3 regions of the Cytobacillus gottheilii genome follow, and region 3 is predicted to be linked to each of the others. Evidence: riboswitches for the same ligand, from Rfam matches in the RefSeq annotation. Region 3 holds a riboswitch; each other region holds the start of a gene.
The links. A riboswitch is a leader RNA that binds a small molecule or an ion and turns the genes downstream of it on or off. The one in region 3 is predicted to bind thiamine pyrophosphate.
Positions count from the first base shown of each region.

Region 1 (4,281 bases), 770 kb from region 3:
CATTTTAACTTGTATAAACATCTCAGTCAAATCATTTGTTACAGCTGATTCAAATCTCTGATTCTTTTTTATAAAAAAAGGGTTTTCTACTTTTTCCTGAGCTGTGGTGAACAGCCTCTAAGGCGGTCTGCCTCCAGCAAGGCAGCAGCTTTCGTCTGTCATCAAATATCTATTCTGCTCTGCTTTTGCCATCTCCAGGCATATCGCTAAAATGCTGCTTAGCACTATTAAAAAGAAGCGCCTTTAAAAAAGGAGCTTACTTTTAATAGCAGCCTATTCATTTTTTATCCATCTAATAGTCCTTTCAAAACGTCCAAAGCAAAAAAGCTCAAAATAATTTTGAGCTTCCAGCATTATATTGTGAATTGTAGTATTTTACTGGTTAATCGTTTTGACAACGGCCATTTCTTTACCAAAGCGATCTCCGTAATCGATAAACCCCAAGCTCTCGTATAAACCATGTGCCCCTAAATTTTCGGGATGATAGCCTACAACGAGCTTCTTTGCGTTTGGCAGATTGGACATTTTTGAAATCATTATTGAAGAAGCATCCTTACCAATGCCCTTACCCTGAAATCTATGATCAATCATTATTCTGTAAATCCAGTAACCATCAAGTTCTTCCGGTTCCGTATTATACATTAAAAAACCTGCAACTTGATCACCATAATATATAACAAACGGTCTTAATGACGGTTCAAATTTAGACTGCAGAATCGATATTGCATTGTTTTCTATAAATTTCTCTTGATTCTCTGTTATCTGCAATGAACAGCACTCATACCAGTTTTCTGCTGTTAATTCAGCCAATCTTACTATTTTGTCAATACTCAAAATTTATCCCCTTTCTAATATGGGGAACTGCTAATTGTTAATTAGACGTTACCCCGTTAGTGCATGCTGTATAAGTCATTAATTTATTTTTCATAATGAACGCCTCCTTGAACAATTGCTTTTTTTTTAATACTCCTCTATCCTATCACAGTTCCTTATAAAAATTACACAGATTATATGCACTCAAGCTCATTTCAGCATGACAAGATCTGTACAATGTAAAAGGACTTACATTTCGGGAAATGAAAAGGCTCAAATCACGAATGATCTGAGCCTGTATATCTGTGCTTATATTAATTTAAATTCTCTAAACTAAACTTAATCTTTACTTAAAGAATTCTTTGGTTTGTCTTTAGGTTCATCTTCATCACGCGTTAAATCTCTTGCAGAGTTTTTAAACTCTTTTAGAGTTTGTCCAAAAGCACGGCCAATTTCCGGCAATTTTTTAGGACCAAAGATAATAAGTGCTAATACTAATATAAGAATTAAACCTGGAATACCTATATTTGATAACATAACAACAACTCCTTTACTTGCATCATAGACGAAGATAAACAGAAATTCAAGTAACCCAGTAATACTCCAGTCTCAAAAACACCTTTGTCAATGGCAGGCAAACTCCTGAAGCTTCTTTTGATTCCAGATCCCCTTAAAAATAAAAAAGCAACATAGCTTCTGCCATGTTACTTAGCAAAACGGTGTTTTCCAATTTCACCTGTAACGGTTTGAGCTCTTAACCAGGTGCTATTCGTCAAATCCGGATTAAAGAAATAAACAGCTTCATTATTTCCTTGTCCCTCTAAAGCTATTGCCTCATTTACTGCCTTTTTTGCCTCTTTATCAGCTGGTTTATTGATACTTCCATTGTCGACAGGCTGAAACTGTCTCTTTTCATAAATCACTTGCTTAACGCTATCAGGAAAACGCTCATCTTCTACTCGATTTAAAACAACTTGAGCCACTGCAACCTTTCCTTTATAAGGTTCACCTTTTGCTTCAGCATGAACAAGCCTGGCAAGCAAGTCTTTCTCTTTCTTGGATATTGTATTAGGAATAATTAATTTATCTTCAGAATGAATAGCTTCTGCTGACAAATGATTAACTTCTTTTAATTCCAGCTCTGATACGGAGAATTTCAGTGCCACATCATATAATGTTTCCTGATCCTTAACATTGTAAATCGTAACAGAATCCAGCGTTTCAGCATTTATTTTCTTTGGTTCAGTAAATGTATATTGGAATGAGACCATGACAATAGCGGCAATCATGCTTAGAACAAATTTTTTCATTCGTTCTCCTCCATTCATTATAGTCTCGGAACAACAGAAACTACTGTAACACATTGTTCAAGAACGGGACAAACTTAATCTTTTCCATGGTTAATCTGGTAAAATCTTGTTCCGTCATTCTTCTTGCTAAAACATTAAAAGCTTTTTACTAGAAATTTCTTATTTTTTTGCTATAATGAAGACGTAATGTGGAACGCTAACCATTTTTAAACAAATACTTTACAAGTATGTAAAGACTGAGACTTTTGAATATAATTTCATATCGTTTTATGTAGGGGAACCGCTCTGCGGTTGAGATTTCATTATATAATGATAACCCTTTGAACCTGATCTGGCTGATACCAGCGTAGGGAACATAATGTAAAGCAATATTATGCTTATTTATTATGTCCCCTGGCTGCAGCAGCCAGGGGTTTTATGTTTATAAGGGAATTGTTCCATACTACTCATATGACATTAACTGAGATCTTCACGGAATGATCTTCACAATGAGGAGGATATTATGAAAAAATGGATGTTAACTGCATCGTTATTAATGGTTTTAACGGCTTGCGGAAATAACGAAGATACGGAAAACAACAGCACCAATGAGGCGGAAGAACTTGAAGAAGTGACGGTTGTTTTGGATTGGACTCCAAATACAAATCATACTGGACTTTATGCAGCCGTTGAAAATGGCTATTTTGAAGAAGCAGGACTTGATGTCGACATTATTTTGCCTGGTGATGCTGGTGCAGATCAATTGATTGCTTCGGGCAAAGCAGATTTTGGAGTCAGTTACCAGGAAAGTATTACACAAGCAAGAGTTCAGGGTGTACCGCTTGTTTCGATTGCAGCTGTCATTCAGCATAATACGTCAGGCTTTGCTTCTCCTGTAGAAAAAAATATTGAAACTCCTAAAGATTTTGCAGGAAAAACATACGGAGGCTTTGGATCTCCAGTTGAAGAGCAAATCCTTGAATCTCTAATGAGATCTGAGAATGCAAGTGCCGATGATGTTACGATCTTAAATATTGGCAGTGCAGATTTCTTTACTTCAGTTGAAAGAGATGTTGATTTTTCTTGGATCTTTTACGGCTGGACTGGGATTGAAGCAGAATTACGCGGTATAGATTTAAATATGATCTACCCTACCGATTATTCGGAAAATCTTGATTATTATACACCTGTTCTTGCTACTAACGAGGATATGATCAGCTCTAATCCTGAAATGATTGAAGCATTTTTAGAAGGAGCTTCAAAAGGGTATGAATATGTAATTGAAAATCCAGCGGAAGCTGCTGACATTCTAATAGAAGCAGTTCCAGACCTGGATCCTGAACTGGTTAAGAAAAGTCAGGAATGGCTGGCACCGCGTTATCAAGATGATGCAGATCAATGGGGAGCACAAAAACTAGAAGTATGGGAAAACTACGGTAATTGGATGTTTGAAAATGGATTGCTCGATGGCGAACTGGATGCAGAAAAAGCATTTACGAACGAATACTTACCAAAATAGGGGGAGAAAATCTTGGCTAATTCTTTAGTAAGCATACAAATAATTCCAAAAACTAAAAATGGGGAAAATGTCATTCCGTACGTTGACGAGGCGATTGCCATTATTGATGCTTCTGGCATCAAATATGAGGTACACCCTCTTGAAACCACTATGGAAGGTGATCTGGATCAAATTTTTGCGGTTATTAAGAAAATGAACGAAAAAATGATTGAGATTGGCAGTTCCAATGTTATCTCTCAAATCAAAATACTATTCCAGCCAGATGGCATTACAATGGATACGTTAACGGAGAAATATAAAGGATGAATACTGCTTTAAAGAAAGGATGGAGACCAATACTTGTTCTCCTCCTTTTATTCTTATTATGGGAAGGGATTGTCAGGTTTATTGAAGCACCATCCTGGCTAGTCCCTGCACCAAGCCTGATTTTTCAGGAAGCATATAACGGCTGGTCTCAGTTTGCACCTCACCTGCTTTCGACGACCAGTTTATCACTATATGGCTTTGCGATTGGTGCAGCTGTTGGGCTTGCCGCTGCCTTTTGTCTGCACATGCTTCCTTTTGTTAGAGAATCAGTTTATCCGCTTCTCATTCTGTCGCAAAACGTGCCAGTTATAGTTCTTGCCCCGCTTTTGGTCATCTGGTTCGGTTTTGGAATTC
Region 1 covers NZ_CP071709.1:1,682,838-1,687,118, reverse strand. The annotation lists gene J1899_RS08420 (GNAT family N-acetyltransferase) at 376-834, opposite strand; gene J1899_RS08415 (twin-arginine translocase TatA/TatE family subunit) at 1,153-1,350, opposite strand; gene J1899_RS08410 (cell wall hydrolase) at 1,518-2,123, opposite strand; TPP riboswitch at 2,387-2,493, shown strand; gene J1899_RS08405 (ABC transporter substrate-binding protein) at 2,626-3,621, shown strand; gene J1899_RS08400 (thiamine-binding protein) at 3,634-3,927, shown strand; gene J1899_RS08395 (ABC transporter permease) at 3,924-4,281, shown strand, end outside.
Region 1: it holds a riboswitch for thiamine pyrophosphate, as region 3 does, so the genes downstream of both, J1899_RS08405 (ABC transporter substrate-binding protein) here and thiW (energy coupling factor transporter S component ThiW) in region 3, are expected to answer to the same signal.

Region 2 (4,281 bases), 1.4 Mb from region 3:
TATGCGGTGGCGATCCTTTCCTTTAAGGTGTTTCCGATATCCTTCAAATGGATCCTTTTGCCGAATTATCTTAGTCTATTTCACGGTGCTGCCAGTTTTAATAGCATATGGATCTCCTTTATGATCATTATCTTGTTGTTTGGCATTGGTTTATTAGCTTTGAATTATATTGGAAGAGATTTTCGAGCTGTCAGGCATATATTTATAACTTCATGGCCAATCCTTTTATTTGCAGTGATCGTGTGTACGGGAATGGTGTATCATGCTTCTTTATATTCCGATGAGACCCTGACGATATGGGACATTTGGATTCTTACTTTCTATGGAACGACAAATGATGCTTTTCAAATTCTCTCTCTTAGTTTTTATGTGATTGCTTTTATGGGGTTTGTATATTTTGTACAGCTTATACTGCAAAAACAATTGACAGAGATGAGCCATTACTCGATTATTCGGCACAAATCCTTATTGAAATGGTTTAATGGCTGGTTCCTTATGATTATGTGGTATACGGGATTGTTTCTATTGTCTCTGGCTCTTCTTCTTTTCACTATTTCAGCAGGTTTTGATTATTCGTTTTCCTTGCATGTGGAATTGCAGCAGGATTTGCCAGTTTTACAGGTTGGCTATCATTACTTTGTGAATGGATTTCTACAAATCATTTTTTATGTAATACTGGTGTTTTTAATCACATGGCTGACAAAAGATGTTATGAAAAGCTTTGTTATCCTCTTGATTTCTATATTGTTCATGTTTCCGGGAATGAACCCCGGCGCCTTCATCCCAGTTGGCCTTAATAGCATGGGGCAATTACTGACAGAGGCATCAGTCTATATGATTTCTATTCAATTATTGATTGCTGTCGTTATTGAAGTGATCGTCCTGGTTTATGTATTGAAGAGAAGAGATTTTATGATATAAGGAGGATGTGACGAATTATGACCATCATTGATCTGAAAAATATAAGCAAATCCTATAAAGGATTAGTTTTATTTGAAAATACGAATCTCGCTATTGAAAAGGGGAAGATCTATGGATTAACAGGGCCTAATGGGTCAGGGAAATCGGTGTTATTTAAAATGATGTGCGGTTTTATTTTTCCGGATCAAGGGACTGTTACTATACGGGGAAAACAGCTTGGAAAAGATAATCGTTTCCCTGAAGACTTTGGCATTATTATTGATCGGCCTGGTTATATAGGCAATAAAACAGGCTTTGAAAACTTAAAGTACCTAGCCATGATTAATAGAAAAATCTCTGATGAGCAAATCAAAGAGACAATGATAAAAGTAGGACTCCAGCCTGCAGCCAAACAAAAAGTTAAAGAGTATTCACTTGGCATGAAACAAAAATTAGCTATCGCCCAAGCGATTATGGAAGACCAGGAAATTCTCTTATTAGATGAACCCTTTAACGCCCTGGATGTTGATAGTGTGGAGAATATACGCGGACTATTAAAATCTTTGAAAGACAAAGGCAAAACCATTGTATTGACTAGCCATAACCAAGAAGATATAGATCTTTTAAGTGACCACATCTACAGAGTCCGGAATTTTACTCTAGAAAAAATAAAATAATGTTGACGAGATCAGAGGAGGCTGTAATCTCTTATTGCAGCCGGTATGGTTTTATCCTTTAGTAAGATTCACAGAATCAGCGTTTCTTTCGTCCTGTTTTTGAATAAATTCCAAAATATCCTTTTATTTACTGTTCGTTTATATTAAACTAAAAGCACAATTGAATAGTAATAACTAGGGGAGTCCAATAAGCTGGGCTGAGAGGGAAACGCTATAAAGTTTCTTGACCCTTTGGACCTGATCTGGATCATGCCAGCGTAGGGAAGTTAGTGAATACTTGCTATGTATACTTCTGCATATTCTGAAGCTGGGTCTGTTTATTTTACAATGGACCCAGCTTCTTTTTGTGCACTTCACTGAAGGATGTCTTTGCATTTCCCGAGATCAAGTCCTTAACAATATGTTAAAGGAGAGATAAAATGATCAACCCCACTGTAAACGGTAAAATGATTTCCATTATGTCCAGCTTTCCCGGCAGCAAAAAAGTGTATGTAGAAGGAACTAGGTCTGATATCCAGGTGCCAATGAGAGAAATTGAACTTAGTGCCACCACAGGATCTTTTGGAGATGAGAAGAACGAGCCCGTGCGTATTTATGATACAAGCGGGCCGTATACGGATCAGAATTATGCAGTGGATCTGACAAAAGGACTGCCGCCCATTCGCCAGAAATGGATCGATGAACGCGGCGATATTGAAAGCTATGAAGGTCGCAGGATAAAACCAGAAGATAATGGTTACCGCAATGAAGACGACCAGCGTACCCAGCACGGTGTGTTTCCCGGGCTAAAAAGAAAGCCTCTGCGGGCAAAACGAGGAAAAAATGTTACACAACTTCATTATGCAAGGAAAGGGATCATCACACCTGAAATGGAATTCATCGCCATCCGGGAAAATATGAATCCTGAATATATCCGTGAGGAAGTCGCCCGCGGACGAGCCATCATTCCAGCAAATATTAATCACCCTGAAAGTGAACCAATGATTATTGGCCGCAACTTTCATGTGAAAATCAATGCCAATATCGGCAATTCCGCTGTATCCTCGTCGATTGAAGAAGAGATTGAAAAAATGACCTGGGCAACGCGCTGGGGTGCTGATACCATTATGGATTTATCGACCGGGAAAAATATACACAAAACACGGGAGTGGATAATCCGAAATTCTGCTGTTCCTGTAGGCACTGTTCCAATCTATCAGGCACTTGAAAAAGTAAATGGGATTGCGGAAAATCTTAGTTGGAACGTATTTCGCGATACTCTGATTGAGCAAGCCGAACAAGGGGTAGATTATTTTACAATCCATGCTGGTGTGCGGCTGCATTATGTTCCATTAACAGCTAAGCGAATGACTGGTATCGTATCGCGCGGCGGTTCCATTATGGCTCAGTGGTGCTTATATCATCATCAAGAAAGTTTTTTATATACTCACTTTGAAGAAATATGTGAAATCATGAAAACCTATGATGTGGCCTTCTCATTAGGCGATGGACTCCGTCCCGGCTCAATCGCAGATGCAAATGATGAAGCTCAATTTGCCGAGCTTGAAACATTAGGTGAGCTGACTAAAATTGCCTGGAAGCACGATGTACAGGTAATGGTTGAAGGTCCTGGACATGTTCCAATGCATTTAATTAAAGAAAACATGGATAAGCAGCTTGAAATCTGTCAAGAAGCTCCATTCTATACATTAGGTCCGCTGACAACCGATATTGCACCAGGTTATGATCATATAACCTCTGCAATCGGCGCAGCCATGATCGGATGGTATGGAACAGCCATGCTCTGCTATGTGACGCCAAAGGAGCATTTAGGACTGCCAAATAAAGATGATGTCCGGGAAGGTGTGATCACCTATAAAATCGCTGCCCATGCAGCCGATTTGGCTAAAGGCCATCCTGGTGCCCAAATAAGAGATGACGCTTTATCAAAAGCGCGCTTTGAATTTCGCTGGAAGGACCAGTTTAATCTCTCCCTTGATCCAGAACGGGCACTGCAATATCATGATGAAACCCTGCCTGCAGAAGGTGCTAAGACGGCTCACTTCTGTTCCATGTGCGGGCCCAAATTTTGCTCAATGAGAATTTCCCAGGATATTCGAAACTATGCAAAAGAGAATATATTTGTTACAACAGCAGGTATAGAACAGGGGTTAAAGCAGAAAGCAGAAGAATTTAAAGAAGGCGGAAGTCAAATCTATAAATAGAACCAATTTGATATGTTGGTGATATTGCAGTTTATTTTCGCTTAATTGCTGGATAAATACTGAAGCACAGCTGAGTGAGAAAACAGTAAAAACGGGAGCACCTTATCCTAAAGGATCAACACATATGAAAAGCCAAAGAGCTCATGATCAAATGAGCTCTTTAGTTTATGAAAGTGATATAACAAGGAGTTTCCAAGCTATGAAACATTAAAGTCTCGCCATTTAATCAGTCTTCTATTTATTCAATCGTAAATGATGCGGATATTCTGTCATCCTCTGTCAAAGTTTGAATTACACGATAGGTTCCTTTTTCAAGCTGGGAAAGCTCGACATCCTGCGAAAAAGTGCCTCCATTTCTTAAAATGAACATTTGCAGTGTTACCATTTGTTCAAACTCAAACTGCGCCCAAGCTTCACCGTTCCATTTCTCCAATATAACCCCATAACCAGTACCTAATTCAATCGTCCCCAAGTTTGTCAGCGTAACGGTCATCTTTTCT
Region 2 covers NZ_CP071709.1:3,863,355-3,867,635, reverse strand. The annotation lists gene J1899_RS19300 (permease) at 1-921, shown strand, start outside; gene J1899_RS19295 (ABC transporter ATP-binding protein) at 939-1,577, shown strand; TPP riboswitch at 1,744-1,858, shown strand; gene thiC (phosphomethylpyrimidine synthase ThiC) at 1,997-3,781, shown strand; gene J1899_RS19285 (immunoglobulin-like domain-containing protein) at 4,020-4,281, opposite strand, start outside.
Region 2: it holds a riboswitch for thiamine pyrophosphate, as region 3 does, so the genes downstream of both, thiC (phosphomethylpyrimidine synthase ThiC) here and thiW (energy coupling factor transporter S component ThiW) in region 3, are expected to answer to the same signal.

Region 3 (4,281 bases):
TGGGTTCTATATGGAGTAGCGCCTACTCCAACCGGATCAAAAACGACTGGAATCCCTTTTCTGTTTGCTGCCTTTCCTGCCAGCACCATGGATTCGTACATATCAGCTGTAATGGTACCAAAATTAATCACTAGAGCATCTCCAAGTCCAGCCATCGCTTCAACTTCTTCTATACTTGTAGCCATTACAGGAGATGCACCAATAGCCAATGTTGCATTGGCACAATCGTTAATGGTTACATTATTCGTAATTTGATGGATTAAAGGTTTTGCAGTTTCCAAGTCTCTGAAAATTTGATTCACGCTCAGTTGCTCCATGTCTTCTCTGCCTCCTGATACATTTTTGCTTTTCTGTATAAATCATAAAAATGGTTTGTTGGGCCATGACCGTTGCCAATATCAAGGCTATGCTCAATTGCCATATGTATATATGATTTTCCTCGCTTCACCGCTTCAAGCATATCAAACCCGCGAGCAAGGTTAGCAGCAATTGCCGAAGAAAGAGTACACCCTGTTCCATGTGTATTTTTTGTCTCAATTCTCGTGCCGCTAATCCAATGAAAATTGGTTCCATCATAGTACAAATCATCTGGTTCCCCTTCCATATGCCCTCCCTTTAACAGCACCGATCTGGCACCAAGTTTTGTCATATCCATACATGCTTTCTCCATGTCTTTCTTGTTTGAAATAGGATAACCAAGAATGACCTCTGCTTCTGGGATATTAGGGGTTATAATAGTTGCGAGCGGAAGCATGTGATCTATTAAAGAAGTCACTGCTTCTTGTCTCAGCAAATGATGCCCGCCTTTTGAAACCATGACTGGGTCAAGCACAATATGAGACGGCGCATATTTTTGCAGGCCTTGCGTTACCGTTTTAATTGTGTCTGCAGATGAAAGCATCCCGATTTTTACGGCATCAACCGTAATATCATCAAATACAGCTTCTATTTGATCTCTGATAATATTCACATCTATATCCTGTACAGAACGAACTTCCTGTGTATTTTGAGCTGTAATAGCAGTAATAACGGACATCCCAAAAACGCCATTTGCGCTAAATGATTTTAAGTCCGCTTGAATACCGGCACCTCCGCCTGAATCTGAGCCTGCAATCGTCAATGCTGTTTTCATTGTAAAATGCCTCCTAATGCTTTATTTTTCACCATTACTTTCAATAATCCGTAACCCATCAAAGCACCTGTAAAGCTGCTGAAGATAAATGCCGGCACAAACCCAAATAGCGCTGCTTCCTGTCCAAGGAAAAGGACAGAAATCGGATAGGTCGCCATTGCACCTAATATGCCTGTTCCAACCACTTCACCTGCTGCTGCAAAACTGAGTTTACGAGTTTTGGAGAAAAGAATTGCTGCTAAAAAGGCACCAATCATACTGCCTGGATAAGCAAAAATACTGCCTGTTCCCAGCATATTTCTTAAAGTTGATGAAAGAAAAGCTTGAATCACTGCATACCATGGGCCAAGCAAAACAGCCGAGAGCACATTAGCAAAATGCTGAATAGGAAAGATTTTTGCAAATCCTACCGGTATGTAAATAAGACTGCTGGAAACCGTCGTAATAGCTGCAATAAATGCAATAATGGTTAGTTTTTTTGTACTGTTCATCATTTTTTATTTCCCCCTTAATATTTAATAAGTGCGAATCCTCATATTATATAAGCCAATCTCTTCCCTCCCGGCAGCACACTTTGTGAATGAATACGGCTTATTCCTCAATATAAAAAACCGCTCCTATAGCAGAAGCGGTTAACAAACAGCACATGTGCACTTATGTTAACTGCTTCCCTACGCTAGTTCTAACTAGATCAGGTTCAAAGGGTTCTTCTCAGCCAATTTGGCGCCCCCAGCAGATTTTTAATTTTCAAGTTTTACACCATATCAAGATATTCCGATTTCTGTTCCATTGGCTTAAAGGAATGATTCCATAGAGACAAAAAGCCGCTCATGAAAACACGAGCGGCGAATATGTATAGATCAGCAGAATATAATCTATAGCACTTCCCTACGCCAGTGTTAACAGGATCAGGTTCAGAGGGTTTGGCATTACTGCCATCTCAGTCTTAAAAAGACACCCCTAGTGTAAGAAGTATTCATTTTTCAACACTATCATAACATTTTTGTATTATTTTGCAAACGTTATGTCTTTTTTAGAAATTCCTCAATATCCTTTTTTTGCTCCTCATATAGCTTTTCTCCCATAAGAGCCAGTTCATGTGAAAATGTCACATCATCAAATGGCATTTCTTTTTCCAGCTCGGCATTCAGACGTAAATATTGGTCATGCAGCAAATGCCGGCAATGATATGAGATGGCTTCTGAAGAAATATGAAGCGCAAGATCAAGAAGTTTTGGTGTCATCCTAAAAGAGGGAAATTGAAAAGGCAGCCAGCTTTGAGCACCCCATTCTCTGCCTTCCTCTTCCTGAAAAGGAATAGATTGCAGTCCAGTCCCAATCGATAAAACATGGATATCTTCAAGTTTTTGATGAAAAAAACTGAGCGCCTCTGTGATTGTAACCAATGTTGGATTATTTGCCCATATGCCGCCATCAATGGCTAAAAGTTTATTTTGCATTTCATTAGGGGGAAAATAAACCGGTGCAGAACAGGATGAAAGCACGGCATCCCACAGTTTAATCTCTTCCTTTTTCTCTCCAGGATTGCGTACATGTGAGCGATGAACATACGGCTTTCCTTTATGAATATCTACCGCTGGTAAAAGCAATGGCTTTTCCACATCACATAGCAATGTCTCTCCGTAGGCATCTTGTAAATATTGTCGTAAATGATGGTTTGTATAAATGCTTTTAAATAAACCAACTGTAGCATGTCTTTCAAAGATCTTTTCACCATGCTGTAGATAAATATCATAAACATCTTCCATTTCTTTACCTACAGATGCAGCAGCTGCAATAATGGCACCTGTACTGGTTCCGGCAAAGACATCAAAGAGATCAGCAATCTTACATTTATATTGTTTTTCAATATTTTTTAAGACGGTGACCGCCAAAATACCCCGTATTCCGCCGCCATCAATAGCTAAAATTTTCACATACTCACCTATATATTCGTTTCTTATAATGTTCCCTGATGATCCCTATCTATACAGATATTGATAAATACTTTGAGCGTTTTCTTTAGGTATCTACATACAAGCTTCATTATATTCGAAAGATAAAAAGGAGTTATCACACTATTTAATTTTTACAGCAAATTATTTCTATATTATAATTCTCTTTAAATGCAAAAGGAAATGGGGATCATCGCTTAATATGCATAAAAAAATTATCTTAACAGGTTTTATGGGCTCTGGTAAGACAACTGTGGGACAACTAATTGCCAAAGAGCTAAAAGTTCCTTTTATAGATGTCGATGAAGAAATAGAAAAATGGTATGGTCTAAAAACGACTGAGATTTTTCAGCAATTTGGAGAACAGGAATTCCGCCGTACTGAACTTGATCAAGTAAAAAGAATTTGCAGCAATACAGAAATTCAAGTCGTTTCATTAGGTGGAGGTGCCTTTCTGCAGGAAGAAATCAGGAATACTTGCATGGAAAATGGAACGGTCTTTTACCTTTGGGTTTCTTGGGACGTTTGGAAGCAGAGACTGGATTCTTTAGTGCCTTCAAGACCACTTCTGCAGGGAAAAACAGAAAATGAAATTCACCGCATTTTCACAGACCGGCAAAAAATATATAACACTTATCATTTTAAAATAAAAGCAGACAATGGAGCAGAACAAACAGCAAAAGAGATCCTTCAAGAAGTGTAAACGGCTGAAAATAAAAAGGAGAATCGTTCAAAAACGATCCTCCTTTTTATTTATAAATCTAAAAACCTCAATAAATCTCCATTTAAAATTTCATCTGACATATTTAGCTCATCTCTTACCTTTTCTAAATTAGAATTACAGGCACCTTCTTCAGCTTCTTCACCACTTTTTTTATCATAGCAGACATTATTGATATAAATATGCTGATCAGACACATAAGATCCGTCACGGAAAATGACAGGCTGATCATGATCACGCGTCATTAAATTCTGGCCGAATGAAGGTGTGTCAACATCCGTAATACCTAATAGCGATAGCAGAGTCGGACGGATATCGATCTCCCCGCCAATATTTGAAAACACCTTACCTGCTTGGCCTGGCACATGGATAATGACCGGCACTTTTTGCAGTTCAACATGGTGGACGGGTGATGGCTCGAGATCAAGTAATTCTAATACGCCATCTTCATATTTTTCAGATATCCCGTAATG
Region 3 covers NZ_CP071709.1:2,456,694-2,460,974, forward strand. The annotation lists gene thiM (hydroxyethylthiazole kinase) at 1-317, opposite strand, end outside; gene thiD (bifunctional hydroxymethylpyrimidine kinase/phosphomethylpyrimidine kinase) at 305-1,132, opposite strand; gene thiW (energy coupling factor transporter S component ThiW) at 1,129-1,623, opposite strand; TPP riboswitch at 1,784-1,873, opposite strand; TPP riboswitch at 2,001-2,104, opposite strand; gene J1899_RS12125 (CBASS cGAMP-activated phospholipase) at 2,155-3,069, opposite strand; gene J1899_RS12130 (shikimate kinase) at 3,290-3,790, shown strand; gene J1899_RS12135 (LTA synthase family protein) at 3,841-4,281, opposite strand, start outside.